DNA from 3 places in the Pseudomonas sp. NPDC078700 genome. Region 3 is predicted to be linked to each of the others. Evidence: riboswitches for the same ligand, from Rfam matches in the RefSeq annotation. Region 3 holds a riboswitch; each other region holds the start of a gene.
The links. A riboswitch is a leader RNA that binds a small molecule or an ion and turns the genes downstream of it on or off. The one in region 3 is predicted to bind cobalamin.

Region 1: it holds a riboswitch for cobalamin, as region 3 does, so the genes downstream of both, btuB (TonB-dependent vitamin B12 receptor) here and ACIGCM_RS17715 (TonB-dependent receptor domain-containing protein) in region 3, are expected to answer to the same signal.
Region 2: it holds a riboswitch for cobalamin, as region 3 does, so the genes downstream of both, ACIGCM_RS09455 (energy-coupling factor ABC transporter permease) here and ACIGCM_RS17715 (TonB-dependent receptor domain-containing protein) in region 3, are expected to answer to the same signal.

Annotation. Positions count from the first base shown of each region.
Region 1 is NZ_JBITUI010000003.1:349,913-355,777, forward strand. It holds gene ACIGCM_RS11955 (cobyrinate a,c-diamide synthase) at 1-857, opposite strand, end outside; gene ACIGCM_RS11960 (hypothetical protein) at 941-1,510, opposite strand; gene btuB (TonB-dependent vitamin B12 receptor) at 1,571-3,421, opposite strand; cobalamin riboswitch at 3,552-3,781, opposite strand; gene ACIGCM_RS11970 (hypothetical protein) at 3,917-4,237, opposite strand; gene ACIGCM_RS11975 (O-methyltransferase) at 4,248-4,910, opposite strand; gene ACIGCM_RS11980 (C40 family peptidase) at 4,938-5,456, opposite strand; gene ACIGCM_RS11985 (C40 family peptidase) at 5,498-5,865, opposite strand, start outside.
Region 2 is NZ_JBITUI010000002.1:790,970-796,834, reverse strand. It holds gene ACIGCM_RS09465 (ABC transporter substrate-binding protein) at 1-58, opposite strand, end outside; gene cobO (cob(I)yrinic acid a,c-diamide adenosyltransferase) at 58-663, opposite strand; cobalamin riboswitch at 841-1,051, opposite strand; gene ACIGCM_RS09455 (energy-coupling factor ABC transporter permease) at 1,345-2,025, opposite strand; cobalamin riboswitch at 2,076-2,283, opposite strand; gene ACIGCM_RS09450 (hypothetical protein) at 2,581-2,808, opposite strand; gene ACIGCM_RS09445 (sulfate/molybdate ABC transporter ATP-binding protein) at 2,900-3,889, opposite strand; gene cysP (thiosulfate ABC transporter substrate-binding protein CysP) at 4,308-5,321, shown strand; gene cysT (sulfate ABC transporter permease subunit CysT) at 5,392-5,865, shown strand, end outside.
Region 3 is NZ_JBITUI010000005.1:56,280-62,144, forward strand. It holds gene ACIGCM_RS17710 (APC family permease) at 1-24, shown strand, start outside; gene ACIGCM_RS17715 (TonB-dependent receptor domain-containing protein) at 170-2,092, opposite strand; cobalamin riboswitch at 2,187-2,405, opposite strand; gene dxs (1-deoxy-D-xylulose-5-phosphate synthase) at 2,440-4,341, opposite strand; gene ACIGCM_RS17725 (carboxyl transferase domain-containing protein) at 4,479-5,865, opposite strand, start outside.

The DNA.
Region 1 (5,865 bases), on a different contig from region 3:
AGGCCATCGGCCTGTGGTAACGCAGCATCGTTGAGCGGTGAGAAGTAACAAATCTGCGCCCCAAGCTCGCGCAATACATCAAGATTTGCCTGATACAAAAAGGCAAAAGCAGCGTCCCGCGCAACCGCAATCCGCACACCCGCCAACAGCGGTTTAATGCTGCGTTCTTGAGGGGCTGCAAAGTGAATTGCAGGCGGCAATTCAATTTGCGCACTGGCGGCCAGTGCATCTGCTGCCGCGTCCAAGCGAATCTCAAGATCGGCCAGCTCATCGGCCTGAACCAACCCCAGGTGACGACTTGGCAGTTCGATTTCGACACTGCGCGGCAAAGCCCCATACCAGCGCATGGAGTCAGCTATCGAGTCGGCCAGAATCTGCCCGTGGCGTGCACTACCAACACGATTCGCCAGCACCCCGGAGAATGGTAAACCCACCTGGAACGTCGCTAACCCGTGGGCCAGCGCCGCAAAGGTTTGTGCCATGGCCGAGGCATCAATAACCGCCATCACTGGAACGCCAAAGTGCTGAGCAAGATCGGCGGCCGAAGGCGAGCCGTCGAACAGCCCCATCACGCCCTCGATCAAAATCAAATCCGCATTTTGCGCTGCCTGCCAAAGCAAACGACGGCTTTCGGCTTCGCCAACCATCCATAAATCGAGCTGATAGACCGGTTGACCCGATGCACGCGCCAGAATCATCGGATCAAGGAAGTCGGGCCCACACTTGAAGACCTGAACCCGCTTACCCTGCCGTGAATACAAGCGCGCAAGTGCAGCTGTAACCGTCGTCTTGCCTTGCCCGGAGGCAGGCGCTGCGATCAACAATGCCGGGCAATGATGCGGCGCTGTGCTGCTCATCTAACTCACCCCGCTAAGCAGATGGAAAGCACAGCAAGGTACATCAGGACTCACGCTTCTTTTGCGCATTATGGCGAGCATAATTATGACCGCACCTCACGCCGACGTGCTGCAAAGGCTGCGTGCAGGCCCAGATACAAAGCGCTGGCACCGCCCAGATACAAGGCCAAATTAGTCAGGTTACGCGGGTAGTACACCGCGATACGCTCAACCAACTGGCCAAGGCTTGGGTCTGGGTAACGGCCCGAGAAAAACAGAAATCCACCGCCCGAAAACAAATAGCACACAAAGGCGCTGACCGAAGCAATTGCAGCCAGCAACAGAAGACTGCTTGGCTGATGACGATGCATAACGGCGTAAAGCCGACCACCGAGCCACATAGCGCCATAGGCCGGAATTAACATCCAATAGGCAGGCGACATGCACCAGTCACTTACCCCAGCCCATTGCATGGCCGCGATATCAAGCAATGAAGCCTCGACAAACAGTGCTGGAAATACCCAGCGCGGCTTAAGCAAAGCACCCGCCAGAAAGAACACAGCCCAGGATGCACTGGGCAGGTTAACCGTGGCGAAATGCTGACCACGGGTCATGGCCATCAATGCGGCAAGCGCAATGGCGATCAGTAACTGGCTGCGTGGCGAAATGTTCATAATCTTCTCCTCTTGGCCGTGCCAGGGCGCAGAAACTACGCCATGGTCAAGGCATGGCGACTAGAGTGCTTGGTAACGCACGCTGAAATACACGGCCTGCCCCGGTTGGTTGTAACCGTCCGCAGTCTCATAATCAGCACCCAACAAATTCGCGACACGGCTTTGCAGCCGCCACTCTTTTGTGAGGCGATACTCTGCGCGCAAGTCAACGGTGGCGAAACCTGAAAGCTCCTTGGTATTGGCCAGGTCGTCATAACGCTGACCTTCAGCATGCACGCTGCCGCCGATGCTGAACTTGCCTAGTTGGCGATCAACATCAAGGTTGAACAGTTGCTTGGCACGCCGCGCCAACTGGTTACCGTCATTGGCTCCGCTCGACTGGTTCTGCGGGTCAATCAATGTGTAGTTGGCGTTCCAATCGAAGCCCAGCAATTGACTGGCCACAACCAGCTCCACACCATTGATTCGGGCTTTATCGACGTTGGATGGCCCTTGAATCGAAGCGTCGTATGCAATCAGGTCATCGATTTCATTGCGGAAAGCGTTAACCGACCAGTGCCCCCAATCGTGCTGACCGGTTAGCCCAACTTCAATGCTTTCTGAGGTTTCAGCATCCAGATTTGGATTGCCGTAGTCAGGGAAGTACAACTCGTTAAAGGTCGGTGCCTTGAATGCACTGCCGTAACTGATGGTGCTGCGCAACCAGTCGGTCAACGCAAAGCCGTAGGCGATATTACCGGTCTGATGATCACCGAACTGTTCGTTATCATCGCGGCGCAGCGCTACTTGCCAGTCATGACGCCCGGCCTCGCCTAAGTACTGAACAAAGTAGCCATTATTGTCACGTGAGTCCTGATCGTAATCAGTGCTGCCGTTGATTTCATCGCGCTGGTAATCAGTGCCGAGCGTCACTGTCTGACCCTCAGCAACGCTTATATCGTTCTGCCAACTTACCGTGTCGCGTCGGCTATCAAAGCGTGAGCTGAATTTGCCGTCCGTGTAGGCATCGGACTTATCCTCACTGCGTCCAGCCTGCAAAGTCACCAGCCAGATATCGAACGGCGAGAAACGGGCACGGCCACCATAGACATTGGACTCGCCGTCAGCATTGGCATTGAAACCTGAGGTACGGCTGCGGTTAACGCTGTCGTAATCGTTGTGCGACTTGGCTTTAAGCAGGTTTGCATCAAGTTCCAAGCCGTTGTCGAAACGATAACCGGCACTCAGGGTGCCGGACAGATTGCGATAACCATCGTCATCACTTTCAGCCCCGCTGACCCCAGCTGATTTGACGTTAATCCCGTCAGTATCCGAACCGCTGACGCCAAGGCTGTACCAACCCTTGTCACTGCCCCCAGAAACACCCGCGCTGCCGGTAGAGGCGTCATGCGTGCCGTAGCCAGCAGAAAAGAACGGTTTAGCCTCGCCCGTCTTTCCTTTGCGGGTAAAAATCTGGATAACCCCACCAATGGCTTCAGAACCATACAGGCTGGAGCGCGGTCCACGTACGACTTCAATGCGTTCAATCAACTCAATGGGCAGATCCTGCAAGGCAGCACCGCCGGAGCTGACCGAACCAATCTTGACGCCATCAATCATGACCAACACGTGATCAGACTCAGTGCCACGCATAAATAGCGAGGTCGACTTACCGGGCCCGCCGTTATTGACCAACGAAACACCTGGGACTTTTCGTAATAACTCAGGCACAGAATTGACCTGTGTTTGCTCGATTTCTGCACGATCAAATACCGTGACAGCAGCCAGGCTCTGGTTGGCCGTTTGTGCTGTACGCGTGGCGGTAACCACGGTGTCGTCAAGCTGGTTCGGTTCTACTGCGAAAACCTGGGAACCACTGGATACGCCACACAGCACGACGGCTGCTGACGTGAAAAAGGACTTACTGCTCATTGCGTATGCTCCGCCGCTCTCACCCGTGCGACCTAGACTGGGAAAGACATACGGAGAACAGCAGACGCATTAGCCACAGGTACGCAAAAAAACGCCCACAGGGTGATACGCCCGACAAAGCCCTCCGCGATGCCGTGAACATGCGACAGGCCGGTCTCCGGGCTTACGAGCAGCGCACTGTTGCCAGCACACCATCAAACACACCTTCCCATGCCTGAGCACAGTGGTTGAAAAAGCGTTTGAGTTGACTCGTTTACCGTTGCGGGGGCAGCGTCGGAATTGCTTGCGTGAACACGCAAAACTCACCGACTTCCCTGTTTCACCCTGTAAATACAAGGCACCTGAAGCAAGCCGCGCAGAGTAGTGACTTGCGACTAGAAGGTCAAACACCAATGCAATGGCACTGGGCGTGGCAACGCGACGTTTACCCACCATTGAGCACTCAAAAAACCGATTGCCGGTTAAAATGCTGGATGAAAAAGTGTCGATTCAGTTTCAATGGCGCGGATAAAAGTCGGCGGGTTTGACCGCAAGCCACTCAACAAAGGTGCGCAGGCGCTCATCACTCAACAAGCTCTCCCGCGAGTTGTAGGTCAGCGCCAATTCTTTTTCGCTAAACAAGCGGTGCACTTGGTTGTGACAGGCGCGACACAGCCACAGGGTTGCAGTGATGCGCTCTGTCTTGGCGTAGCGCTTTTGCACATAGGTTTTGTTGTGCAGCGCTTTGGGAATCAGATGATGTCGAGTCAACAGCGTATCGCGCGCGCACAATTCACAGGCGTCAGGCTGGGGTGGCAGACGAATAGGTTCGGACATAAGGCAGATGTTAACGCTTGCGGCAGAGTGTCAAACCATCACCCAGCGGCAGTAATGTCAGATCGATACGCGCATCATCTTTGAGCTGCGCATTCAGCGCTTGAATCGCGCGCGTGTCTTCGCTTTCAGGCTCGGCTTCAAGCACCCGTCCACTCCAGAGGGTGTTATCGAAAAGCAGCAAGGCACCCGGCTTAAGCAAGCGTAGCGCCTGTTCAAAATAGTCGGGGTAATTGGCTTTATCGGCATCGATAAACATCATATCGACCGTCTCTGCAAACCCCTCGCGCTCCAGCTGTGCAAGGGTATCCAGTGCGGGAGCCAAACGCTGCTCGATACGATCACTAACCCCAGCCTCTTGCCAATAGCGCTCAGCGATTGCGTTGTAATCGGCCACCAGATCACAACAGATTAGCTTACCGTCAGCGGGCATTGCCTGAGCCATGCAGATCGCGCTGTAACCGGTGAACGTACCGACTTCAATGATCCGTTTGGGCGCCAGCAACTGCACCAGCATCGCCATAAACTGCCCCTGCTCGGGTGCAATTTGCCAGCGCGCATTGGCAAGCATGGCCGTCTCTTCACGCAGCCGTTTCAGCGTAGAGGATTCGCGCAGGGAAACATCCAGCAGGTAGTGGTACAAGGGTTCGTCGAGATTAAGCGTTCGATTGGTCATTGGCGTCTCCGTACCGAATGCAGCCCTTTACATATTGTGCGCCAGCTCACCGCTAAATACGCGCTTGGCATCCAAGTAGACGCCCTGCCAATAACTACTACTCAGACTGTCGAGGCGTACAGTACCGCCACTCGAAGGGGCATGCACAAAACGGCCCTCACCCACATAGATGCCCGCGTGGCTGACCTTGCTGCCGCCACTGGTGGCAAAGAACACCAGATCACCGCTTTGAAGGTTGCTGCGGCTGATGTTTTGCCCACGCATCTGACTTAACTGGCTGGTGGTGCGCGGCAAGCTAATACCGGCAACGTCACGGTAGACAAAGCCGATTAAGCCACTGCAATCAAAGCCGCCATCAGGGGTATTGCCACCATAACGGTAAGGGGTGCCAACCAAGCCAATAGCACGAATCAGCACATCGTCGGCATTACCATTAGCAGCAGGATTGGTTATTCGAGGGACAGGTTGCGGCGAAGGAGGATGACTAGAACAGGCGCTTAGTAGCGCTGCAAGTGATAACAATGCAATGCGGATCGTTCGAGTCATGCGAGGCGCACCAAATAACGTAGTGCGCCTACTCTGCCGTGCTATCGCTTATGACGCAAGCGTGAGCGTGACGCGAGCATTGGCTGACTGCGCGAAGCCTTGTGCGCGGAGACGACAGTGCGGGTAAAACCGGCCTGATGGCCGAGCTTCGAATGCCCCCGCGAAGCGAGCATAGGCTGATCACGTGACCCATCGCCTTTAAGGAAGCGCTTGGCACCAATGTAGTGACGGCTCCAATAGCTGTTACCCAGCTTGCTGATGCGGATGGACTTGCCCGTACGCGGTGCGTGAATGAACTCTCCTTCACCGATATACAGGCCAATGTGACTGACCCGGCCATTACCGTTGTGATTAAAGAACACAACATCACCGGCACGCAGGTCGCTTTTGGCGACTTTCGGCGCGTTCA
Region 2 (5,865 bases), on a different contig from region 3:
GCGCTGCCGATACGCCAGGCACGCAGAGTACTGCAACCAAAACGAGCCAGGCTCGCATCAGAAATCAATGCCCATCTGCGCCCGGACACCCTGTTTATAGGCATGTTTAACGTCGCGGATTTCACTGACGGTGTCTGCCAGCTCAACCAACTCGGGCTTAGCCGCGCGACCGGTGATGATAACGCTCTGCAGTGGCGGACGCGCCCGAATCGCCTCCAGCACCATTGAGGTGTCGAGGTAGTTGTATTTGAGCATGTAAGTCAGCTCATCGAGCAGCACCAGATTCAAACTGGGGTCCTGCAACATCTTTGCAGCATGTGCCCAGGCTTCATCGGCTGCCGCCTTGTCCTGATCCCAGTCTTGGGTGTTCCAAGTGAAACCGGTTGCCATGGCGTGGTACTCAACCAATGGCGCATGCTGACGCAAATAGGTGATCTCGCCGGATGCCTGAGTGCCTTTGATAAACTGCACCACACCAGCGCGATGACCATAGCCAAGCGCGCGGTACAAAGTCCCGAAGGCTGAAGTGGTTTTACCCTTGCCATTACCGGTGATCAGAATAACGATGCCCCGCTCTTCTTGGGCACGTTCGATACCGGCATCGACCACGGCCTTCTTACGTTGCATCCGCTCATTGTGGCTGCGTTTTTTGTCATCATCGATCACTTGGCGACACTCCTGAAATCAGAAAATGCGCACGCGACTAGGCGCACACAATTCAACGGAGCGCAGCAACAGGGGATGGCAGGACGTGGCAATGCCAAGACCTGAAAGACAACTACTGGAAATATTTGCCCGCGAAGGCAATACACAGCATCGGCAAACCCACACCCCGGGGTACGCACCTATTGTCGATCAGGCCGGTCTTCTGGCTCGCCTTCATTCGCTAATCGCACCTTCCCGGTTGCCCAGTGGTATATCGCGATTGCATCAGGCTCTACAGCAGCGGGGGCTGCGCCGGAATACGCCATGTTTAACCATGCGATCACCGGACTTCCCGTTTCACCCGTTGCGCGGTTGCGCTCGGGGCACCTGTTCGATGCCACGCAGAGTACCCGAGTCGCCTATGCACGGCAACCGTTCAACAGGGCGTGACAGCTGGATCGAACGCCTCTTACAAAGGCGATTTCAGCTAGATCGAAGAATTGCACCCAGCAGCCATCGACTCGCAATTGGCAAGCATCGCAATCAAGTGATTGGGCTGTGCGCTAGCACCCGACGTGAGCGCTCGGTGCACGCGCAAAAATACAGCGCGACACCTGTCGGTCTTCAACCAGACAGGCATCAATCAAGCGTTCACTGCATGGCGCCAAGCATCCGCCTGAGCGCCGCAGGACTCACCCTTTAAGCAGGTTGATGCAGGCGCACATTAAACGCCGGACCACTGCTGTAACGGGCTAATGCCTTGGCACCGGCCAACACCGCCAGATCAATCAAGGGCTCGACAATAATCACCGTCATGTACGCCAAGCCAAAGGTGCCAACGCTGGCAAGGTTTTCCACACTAAAGCCGTGACCATAGAATGCCCAAAACGCGACCCACAGAACGATGCCACCCTGATACGCCGTCGACAGCGCCAGCACTTGACTGTAACGGGTGTCTACGTAGGCCGTGCTTTGCGGAATGATCCGTTGAGCCAAGGCATTAATCGCCCATAGCGGCACCAGTAACGTGGTCACATTCATGCCGTATTGAGGCAAGTCGAAAGGGGCAAAAAATACACCCTGGATCAACAAGCCAGCAGCCAGCCCAATCGCCGAGGCACCGGCACCAAACACCAATAACAGTGTAGAGCCCAGAATCAGGTGAACCTCTGACACCCCAACAGCATGGTGTGGCAAGACTTCAAAGAAACAGAACACCAGCGTAGTGGTAATCAAACTGCGTAGCAGTAGCGCCGCAACGCCGCCGTTATTGCGAACGCTATCAATGGCCATTTTTGCCGCCAGACCAAAACCACCTACTGCTGTTGCATAACTAAGAATGATTTTGGCGCCATCAACGACACCCGGTTCGATATGCATAGTGAATCCTCCATCGCACCCACCGTGCGATAAATATGAGCGAATGACCGGCAAAATCCGGTTTTGATGACAGGTTTCCTGGCTTGCGCGTCATCGCTTCACCCACCTTCCCAGCAATGCCAGTGGTGTTCGGGTGTCACTCTTCGCTTACAGTTGCGGAGGCAGCTGAGGGTTCAAGCGCTAAAGCCTTCACCCCATTCCCTTTTTCATTTCGCCCCCCAGAGAAGGGGGCCGAAAACCATCGGCGGCTACTTTACTGATGAACCCAACAAAAGCCTAGAAACAAACTGAAATGGTGCGGTGCAGTAAACGTATCGCCTGCGGTGTAACTGCCAGAAACCACGCGCAACCAGGCGCTGGGGGCTCGCCTGATTGGTAGTTGGGAAAGGAAGAAGGGAGATATGTATTTGATATGTATTTAATGACGAATGATGGGATTGTGGACAGGCCATGCGTGGTGGCAGCAAACAGGCACAGCAATGCCTGGCTCACATAGGAGGGTCGAGGAAGCACTGGCCTATTTTGACACGCCCCCTCCCTCCCTCTTACTGCAACTCAGCTAACAACACGTATATCGCTGATGGCCAACACCTCGGCCTGCGCGAGCAGTTCATCTTCGGTGGCGTCGGCTGCTGGCATCAGCAAACTGTTTTCGGCATCGGCGTGATGCAGTTCAATCAGATGGCGAGCAGCTTCGCCTTCACTCAGTTGGGATTGCTCTAATTCGAGCCCATGACTGCGTGGTTGGTTGTGGAACCTGTAGTTAAGGGTGAATTGGGACATAAGGATTACCTCTGCAGGTTAAGCGGGATAAAATACTGACCCGGAGGTCAGCTTATTAGTTCCAGCTGTTTCAGCAGAGGCAAATTGCTCATCAAGGATTGATTAGCGCCTGGCCACCCTTGGGTTTGAAATACAGTGTTTCGCCACGATTAAGGTCATCAAGGCTCATATGATCCTTGGCCACCTCAGCTTCAATCAGATCAGTCTGCCCAGCCACCTTGAGGGTGACGCGGGTGATTGCGCCCAGCGGACGGATATCGCGTACTTCACCAGCCTGATGCCCTTCTTGTGGCTGGCGCGACAAATGGACTTCATGGGGACGGAACAAGACGTGGTGGTCTTCGCCGATATAGAGGCGGTTGGCATCCCCCAGGAAGTGGTAAACGAAGTCACTGGCAGGGTTCTCATAGACCTCGCGAGGTGAACCGATTTGCTCAATCACTCCCTTATTCATCACGACGATGCGGTCTGCCACTTCCATGGCTTCCTCTTGGTCATGAGTCACGAACACGGAGGTTAGATGTACATCTTCATGCAGGCGCGCCAGCCAACGGCGCAGCTCCTTACGCACCTTGGCATCCAGTGCACCAAAGGGTTCATCAAGCAGCAATACGCGGGGCTCAACGGCCAGCGCACGGGCCAGTGCAATACGTTGGCGCTGACCACCGGAAAGCTGCTCTGGGTAACGGTCAGCAAGCCAGTCCAGTTGCACCAGGCCCAGCAGTTCATGCACCTTCTGTGCAATCACAGCTTCAGTGGGACGCTCGCGCTTGGGCTTCATGCGTAAGCCAAATGCGACGTTATCGAATACCGTCATATGCCGAAAAAGTGCGTAGTGCTGGAATACAAAACCCACATTTCGGTCACGCACATCGTGCTCGGAAACATCCTCACCGTGAAACTGAATGCTGCCGCTATCAGGTGTTTCGAGGCCGGCAATGATTCGCAGCAAGGTGGTTTTACCGCACCCGGATGGCCCTAACAGAGCGACCAGTTCGCCACTCTGAATGTTCAGGTTGATCTGATTTAGCGCCTTGAACGCATGGAAATTCTTGCTGACGTTAGTGATTTCAATCGACATGCGTTGCGTCCTCAGCCTTATGGCGCGGGCAGTTAATTCTTACGTGCTCTGCAACCAAGGTTGCGGCTAGACAATGTCATAGACGGCAGGTGGACCAAGGCGATGCAAGGGTGTGCGGATCATAGCGCCGGCTTTATATTCTTAAAAATATCGTTTAGTCAGATCAATATTCATTTAAAGAATAAGAATTTATACCGACTCCCATCAAATCCGCGGACACACTAGCCAAGACGCTGCGCTGTGTAAATCCACTCGCCGGGAATGGAAGCCACTGAAATTCTATTTAGATCTATACATAGCGCTAAAAATTACTTTTTAAGAATAAAAAACCTAGGCAGTATCAGCCGACTATTTTTGACCTAATAATCGAATTATATGCCTGATTTAAACAGGCATCGCGACGGGGAACGTCTTGATCATGCTAAAGAAATTGCTTCTAGCCAGTGTTGTCTCCACAAGCCTGCTCGGCAGCCTGTCCGCTCTGGCAGCTGATAAGCCGATCCTTAATGCATCTTATGACGTCGCTCGTGAGGTGTTTGCAGCGATCAACCCCAAGTTCGTCGCCAAGTGGAAAGCCGAAACCGGTAAAGACCTGGTGATTGACCAGTCATTTGCTGGCACTTCACGCCAGGCACAAGACATCATCCAAGGTAAAAAGGTGGATATCGTCACCTTCAACCAAGTTACCGATATCGACATCCTCGCCAAGCGCGGTTTAGTGCGCAAAGACTGGGCGAAGCAATTCCCGAATAACAGCTCGCCGTATTACAGCACCACGGCGTTTCTGGTGCGCAAAGGCAACCCGAAGCACATCAAGAACTGGGATGATTTGGCCCGTGACGATGTGAAGCTGGTGTTCCCTAATCCGAAAACATCTGGTAATGCGCGTTACAGCTACCTGGGTGCTTGGCTCTATGCCAACGAGAAATTTGATGGTGATGAAGGCAAGATCAAAAGCTTCGTCGGTAAAATTCTGCACAACGTGCAAAACTTCCCTACTGGCGGTCGCGCTGCCACTGTAGCCTTTGCTCAGAATGGCCAAGGCGACGTGCTGCTGACGTTTGAATCTGAAGTGGTCAACATCGCTAACAGTGATGAATTCAAGTCCGGCGAATATGAAATCGTGGTCCCGCCAGTGAGCGTTCTGGCTGAGTTCCCAGTTGCCTTGGTCGACAAGGTTGTTGATTCCAAGGGCACCCGTGACGTCTCCAAAGCCTTTCTTGAGTTCCAATACACCAAAGAAATCCAACAACTGCTGACCACCTTCAACTACCGCGTACACAACCCGGAAGTCGTTGCAGCCACTGCCAGCCAATTCCCGCAGGTGCGCCTGATCAACCCGAATGAAGTACTCGGCACTTGGGATGAGATCACCGCGAAGCACTTTGCCGCTAACGGTGTGCTGGATCAGTTGCTGGCTGAAGGCCGCTAATTGATTTGTAGTTTTGAGTAGTACAATAAGCCGCAGCTTTGCTGTGGCTTATTCGTTCAGGAACCTTAGTGTGCAAACCTCTTCGCGTTTTTTTCTGCAGAAACCGCTGCTTCCAGGTTTTGGCCTGAGCTTCGGCTTCAGCACGTTTTATATCTCTCTGGTGATCCTATTTCCGCTGTCGGCCTTGCTGGTTTATGTCAGTGACATGGGTTGGGCCCAATATTGGCAGGCAATCAGTGATCCACGGGTGGTACAGAGTTATGAGGTGACTGTCAGCGGTGCCTTTTACGCCACCATTGCTACCGTGCTTATTGGCATGTTGCTGGCTTGGATCATTACTCGCTACGACTTCCCAGGCCGTCGTTTGGTCGACGCATTTATCGACCTGCCCTTCGCCTTGCCGACCTCAGTTGCGGGCTTAACCCTGGCAACGCTACTTGCTCCCAGTGGGTGGCTGGGTGCCTGGCTTGAACCTATGGGCATCAAACTGGCCTATGCCTACCCCGGCATCATGATCGCCATGGTCTTTACCAGCCTGCCCTTT
Region 3 (5,865 bases):
GGTGTCGTCGACATCAAGCATTGATAGGTTTGCATCGACGGCTGTCGATTGTCACGGGGGGGCTAGTTTTTTCGGCCACCCTTTGCTGCCAATGATTTCCGCTTGATTTCGATACCGCGGTGGTCAAGCTTCACCTTGACCACCTGGCTACGCTTCTTTGGCGGCGTTGTTAGAGCTGCGGTGTCCAGGTCATTGAAACCAACGCGGTGCGCCCAGCTTCCTCGTAGTGGAAGGGGACTTGAGCGAAGGTGGTGCTATCGAAGGCTGTGCCGTTGGCCTGGTAGTAGTCATGGTCAAGCAGGTTGTCCAGCTTCAGATCAAAGCGCAGGTCGTTGGGGGCATTCCAGCCCGCACGCAGGCCCAGCACGCCGTAGCCCGGTATCTCTTGGCTATTGGCCAGGTCGTTGTAACTATGGCTGGCCACTAGCCAACTCGCGCCGACATTGAACTGACCGAAACTGCGGTCTATATCCGCCGTGAAGGTGTTTTCTGGACGACGGCTCAGGCGTTTGCCGTTGTTACCGCTGCCGCTGCTATTGCGCGCATCGACCAAGCTGTAGCCGAGGCTGGTGTGCCAGCCGAAAATTTGTTGTTTAAGCCCAATTTCCAGGCCGTGGATGGTCGCTTCATCAATATTTTCCGGGCGGAAGGCATCGATGCTGTTTGACTGATTGCCGTCCAGTGCATTGTTGGTGACGATCGCGTCTTCAATGCGGGTGTGGTAAGCGGAGATTTCCAATGAGCTGGTCGGCGACAAGCGCGAGCGCCACTGCAGCTCATAGCTGCGCGCCGTCTCCGGTTGTAAATCTGGGTTGCTATACACCGTACAACCAAAGCCGGGGAAACAATCGTCTGGGTAATACAGATCATTAAAGGTTGGCGCGCGGAAGGACTCGCTGTATGACGCAATCAAGTCGTTATCGTTATTCACGTGCCAAGTGAAGGCCGCATTCCAGCTGTTCTCGCTCCCAAAGGCTTCATTGTCATCATGACGCAGGCCGAGCTCAGTGCCGAACAGGTCGTTGTCATACCGGTGCTGAATAAATGCTGCTTTATTCCAGCGCGAGTTTTCGTTGAAGTCTGTCGAGCTGTTGAGGCGGTCTTCGTACCAGTCCAAGCCGAGCATCAGTTGTTGCTGCTCAGCAAACTCAATGGTGTTAAGCCAGCTGGCTTGGTCGCGGTAGGTATTGAATACTGAGCCGCCATAAGGGTCGTGCGACGTTTGGCGGTTCTCGGTATGACCCAGCTCTAGGCGTGACGTCCAGTTTTCGTTCAATTGCGCTTGCACATAAGCGCTGCCAGTGGATTCTTCAAAGTCAGTGTCGGCGGCCTGGGTCGGTGACAAGCTGTAGTCGTATTCACTCTGCCCGGACTGACGCAGCAGGTTAATACCGGCTTCAAGCCTGTCATTAAAGTTATGCGACAGGCTGAGGTTGAAGCCTTTGTTGCGATAGGCACTGTCTTCGCTGCCGATTAGATTGGTGCGCTCAAAGCCATCGGTTTCATCCAGCGAGGCTCCTAAGTCGAAGCGGGTCTGTTCGTCGCCGCCCGACAATCCCAGGCTGCGCTGCCAAGTGCCATAGGTGCCGTAACCTACTTTAAGGCGCGGGTGCAGGCCTTGTTCACCGCTGCGGGTAAAAATCTGAATGACGCCACCAATGGCGTCTGAACCATAGAGCGCTGAGCGGCTGCCACGAACCACTTCGATGCGCTCGATTTGATCAAGGTTGAGTTGTTCGAGGCTGGCTGTTCCGCTGGAACTGCCGGCAATGCGCTGGCCGTTGACCAACACCAAGCTTTGCGCTGTCGAAGTGCCGCGAATAAATATCCCGCTGAGTGAGCCGCTACCGCCACTGCGTTGGACGCTGACACCCGGCGTGCGAGCGAGTAAGTCAAGCACGTCACCGGCTTGTAGGCGTTCGATGTCTTTGCGTTCATAGACAGTGATAGCGGCGGTGGCTTTGCTGATCGGCTCTGCCTGACGGCCCGAGGTAATAACCAGAGGCGTGGCCTGATAAGGCTCGGCTGATTGAGCGGCCGTGGCCAGGCATGGGGCCATAGTGAGCGCCAAGTAAATGCGGGAAAACTTCATTAAACAACCTCAAAAGTACAATGCTTTTGAGGAGGGCAGGGACAAGCGCTGGCCAACAGAGACCCGCACTTGACGGTGATGCCCTCCGCAACACCAGTCAAAATTGCAACGAGGCAGGTCTCCGGGCTGCCGACAGCGTTTTTCACCTTCCCGGGCTAACCCAGTGGTTGTCGAAAAACGCTGTGCTGGGCTCAAGGGCTCAGCACTGTCGGTTACCGTTGCGGGGGCAGCGCAGGCATTGTCATAGACGCACCTGCTTCCCTTTTCACGCTGCGCCTTGCGGCTGACAGCGACCTCGGTCAATCACGATAAAACCCATTACCGAGTTTGCGGCAATGGGTTAGTTATTACTTGATAACAGCCAAACGCTGACGAATTGCCTGCTCGATACCCTTTGCATCAAGGCCGCATTCGGCAAGCATTTGTGACGGTTTGGCATGCTCGACGTAGAGGTCGGGCAGGCCAAGGTGGAGCACTGGCTTGAGCACATTTTCCTGTGCCAGAAACTCGCTGACTGCACTGCCAGCGCCGCCCATGATGCTGTTTTCTTCAATGGTTACCAGCAGTTCATGGCTGGCAGCTAGCTGGCGGATCAACGCCTCATCGATAGGCTTGACGAAGCGCATGTCGACAACAGTCGCATCCAGTGTTTCAGCGGCTTTCAAGGCTTCACTCAGTTGCACGCCGAATACCAGCATTGCCGTGCCGCTGCCTTGCCGACGGACAACGCCTTTGCCGATTTCCAACGGCTCAAGCCCGGCTTCAATGGTCGCGCCAGGGCCCGTGCCGCGTGGATAGCGCACAGCCGCGGGGCCGTCAAACAGGTGGCCGGTGGTAAGCATGCGGCGCAATTCGTTCTCATCGCTTGGGGTCATCACCAGCATGCCGGGGATGCAGCGCAAGTAGGTGATATCGAAGCTGCCCGCATGGGTCGGCCCGTCTTCACCCACTAAACCTGCGCGGTCAATGGCGAACAATACGTCGAGGTGCTGCACCGCAACGTCGTGAATCAGTTGATCATAGGCGCGTTGCAAGAAGGTCGAGTAGATCGCGACAACTGGCTTGCTGCCCTCACAGGCCATGCCCGCAGCGAGCGTAACCGCGTGCTGTTCAGCGATAGCCGTATCAAAGTAGCGGTCTGGGTATTGCTCGCTAAAGGCAACCAGATCGGAACCTTCTTTCATCGCCGGGGTGATGCCGAGCAGGCGCGAGTCTTGCGCTGCCATGTCACACAGCCACTGACCAAATACACTGGAGTACTTAGGGCCAGAAGGTTTTTTTGCGGCGGTTTGCGCAGCAGGACGATTGACCGGCTCAAGCTTGGTGATGGCGTGGTAACCAATGGGATCCGCCTCTGCCGGGGCGAAGCCTTTACCTTTTTTGGTGATGACATGCAGGAACTGCGGGCCTTCCAGGTCGCGCATATTGCGCAGCGTGGCCAGCATAGTTGGCAGGTCATGGCCATCAATTGGGCCAATGTAATTCCAGCCGAGTTCTTCAAACAGGGTGCCCGGAACCAGCATGCCTTTGGCGTGCTCTTCGGTTTTACGGGCGATTTCCCACGCGCCGGGAAGGCGCGAGAGTACTTTCTTGCTGCCTTCACGCATGCTTGCGTAGGTGCGGCTGGAAAGGATTTTCGCCAGATAATTCGACAGCCCGCCGACGTTGCGCGAGATCGACATGTCGTTGTCGTTGAGCACCACCAGCATATTGGCTTTAAGGTCAGAGGCATGGTTCAACGCTTCGAACGCCATGCCTGCAGTCAGTGCGCCATCACCTATGACGGCAACACTTTTACGGTTGCTACCCTGTATCTTGGCGGCAACCGCCATGCCCAGCGCTGCACTGATTGAGGTGCTTGAGTGGCCGACGCCAAAGGTGTCGTATTCGCTTTCGCTGCGGCGTGGAAAGGCAGCAACGCCGTCTTTTTGCCGCAAGGTGCTCATGCGCTCGCGGCGACCGGTCAGGATTTTATGCGGATAGGCTTGATGGCCAACATCCCATACCAAACGGTCATCTGGAGTATCAAACACGTAATGCAGAGCAATTGTCAGCTCGACCACGCCTAAGCCCGCACCGAAGTGACCACCGGTCTGGCCGACGGTGTAGAGCAAGTATTGGCGCAGTTCGTCGGCCAGGGTTTCCAGCTCGGCCTCACCCAATCGGCGCAGCTCGGTCGGCGTATTCGCACGGTCAAGCAAAGGCGTCAGCGGGCGTTCGCGGGGAATCTCTTGGAAAGTCGTCGGCATCAGGCGAATCGTTATTAATACAAAGATGCGCCAGTTTACCCGAAGCCCCGTGCAGTACCCAAATAAGAAGTGGCCAATCAGCACCTGTCTCTACCCCCAAGCCAGCACGCTGCTGGCTTGGGGGCGTAGTTTAGGCATCACCAGGTGTCGATAAAGCCACGTTTTTGAGGGTTATTTGCAGGCGCAGGCGTTGAGTTGAGGCCGCGAGTCAACCAGCTACGGGTTTGTTCAGGGTCAATTACCGCATCAATCTCAAGGAAGCTTGCCATATTGATCGCCTTGCCATTGGCATACGCCTTGGCGACCAGCTTGTCGAAGAGTTGCTGGCGCGCTTGATCTGACTCAGCCGCTGCCAACTCTTTGGCAAAGCCTAAGCGAACAGCACCTTCAAGGCCCATCGCACCGAATTCGCCACTGGGCCAGGCAACCGTAAACAGCGGTGAATGGAAGCTGCCAGCTGCCATCGCTTGTGCGCCCAACCCATAACCTTTGCGCAGAACGATGGTAAAGAACGGTACGCTGAGACTGGCAGCGGCGACAAACATGCGTGAGACGTGGCGCACTGTGGCTTGTTGCTCTGCTTGGGGTCCGACCATAAAGCCAGGGGTGTCGCACAACGACACCAGGGGAATGTCAAAGGCATTGCACAGCTGCATAAAGCGCGCGGCTTTGTCCCCGCTCACGGCATCAATGGCACCGCCCAAATGGGCAGGATTGTTGGCAAGCAAGCCAAATGGCTGACCTTCGATGCGGATGAATGCGGTGATCATGCCCGGTGCAAACTCGCGGCGCAGTTCCAGTACCGAGTCGTGGTCGGCAAGGGTTTCAATGACGTGGCGAATGTCATACACGCGCAAGCGATTCTCAGGAATCAAATGGCGCAATTGGCGTTGATCAGCGCAGTGCCAAGTGCTTAGCGCACCTTGAAAATAACCGAGGTATTGTTTGGCGACACGCACTGCCTGGGCTTCATCCTCGACCAGCAGGTCAATCACCCCATTGGGGCTCTGTACGCTGGTAGGGCCGACTTGCTCTGCGCTAAAGCTGCCCAGCCCGCCGCCTTCAATCATCGCTGGTCCGGCCATGCCAATGCTGGCGTTGCGAGTGGCAATGATCACATCGCAGCAGCCCAGCAATGCGGCATTCCCCGCAAAGCAGCGGCCAGACACCACACCGACCAACGGGACCAAGCCAGAGAGCTTGGCCATGCCGACAAAGGTGTGGCAGTCGAGCCCGGCAACGCCAACGAAGTCGGTGTCGCCAGGGCGGCCGCCACCGCCTTCGGCAAACAGCACCAAGGGTAAGCGCCATTGCTCGGCCAGTTGCAGCATGCGATCGGTTTTCTTGTGATTCATGACCCCTTGGGTGCCTGCAAATACTGTGTAGTCGTAGGCGATTGCCATGCAGCGCGCGGCTTTATTGCCGAACAACTCTGCGTTTACGGTGCCGGTGCCTGCAACCAAGCCGTCGGCAGGGCTTTGTTCAATGAGCTCATCCAGCGAGCGTCGACGCCGTTGTGCCGCA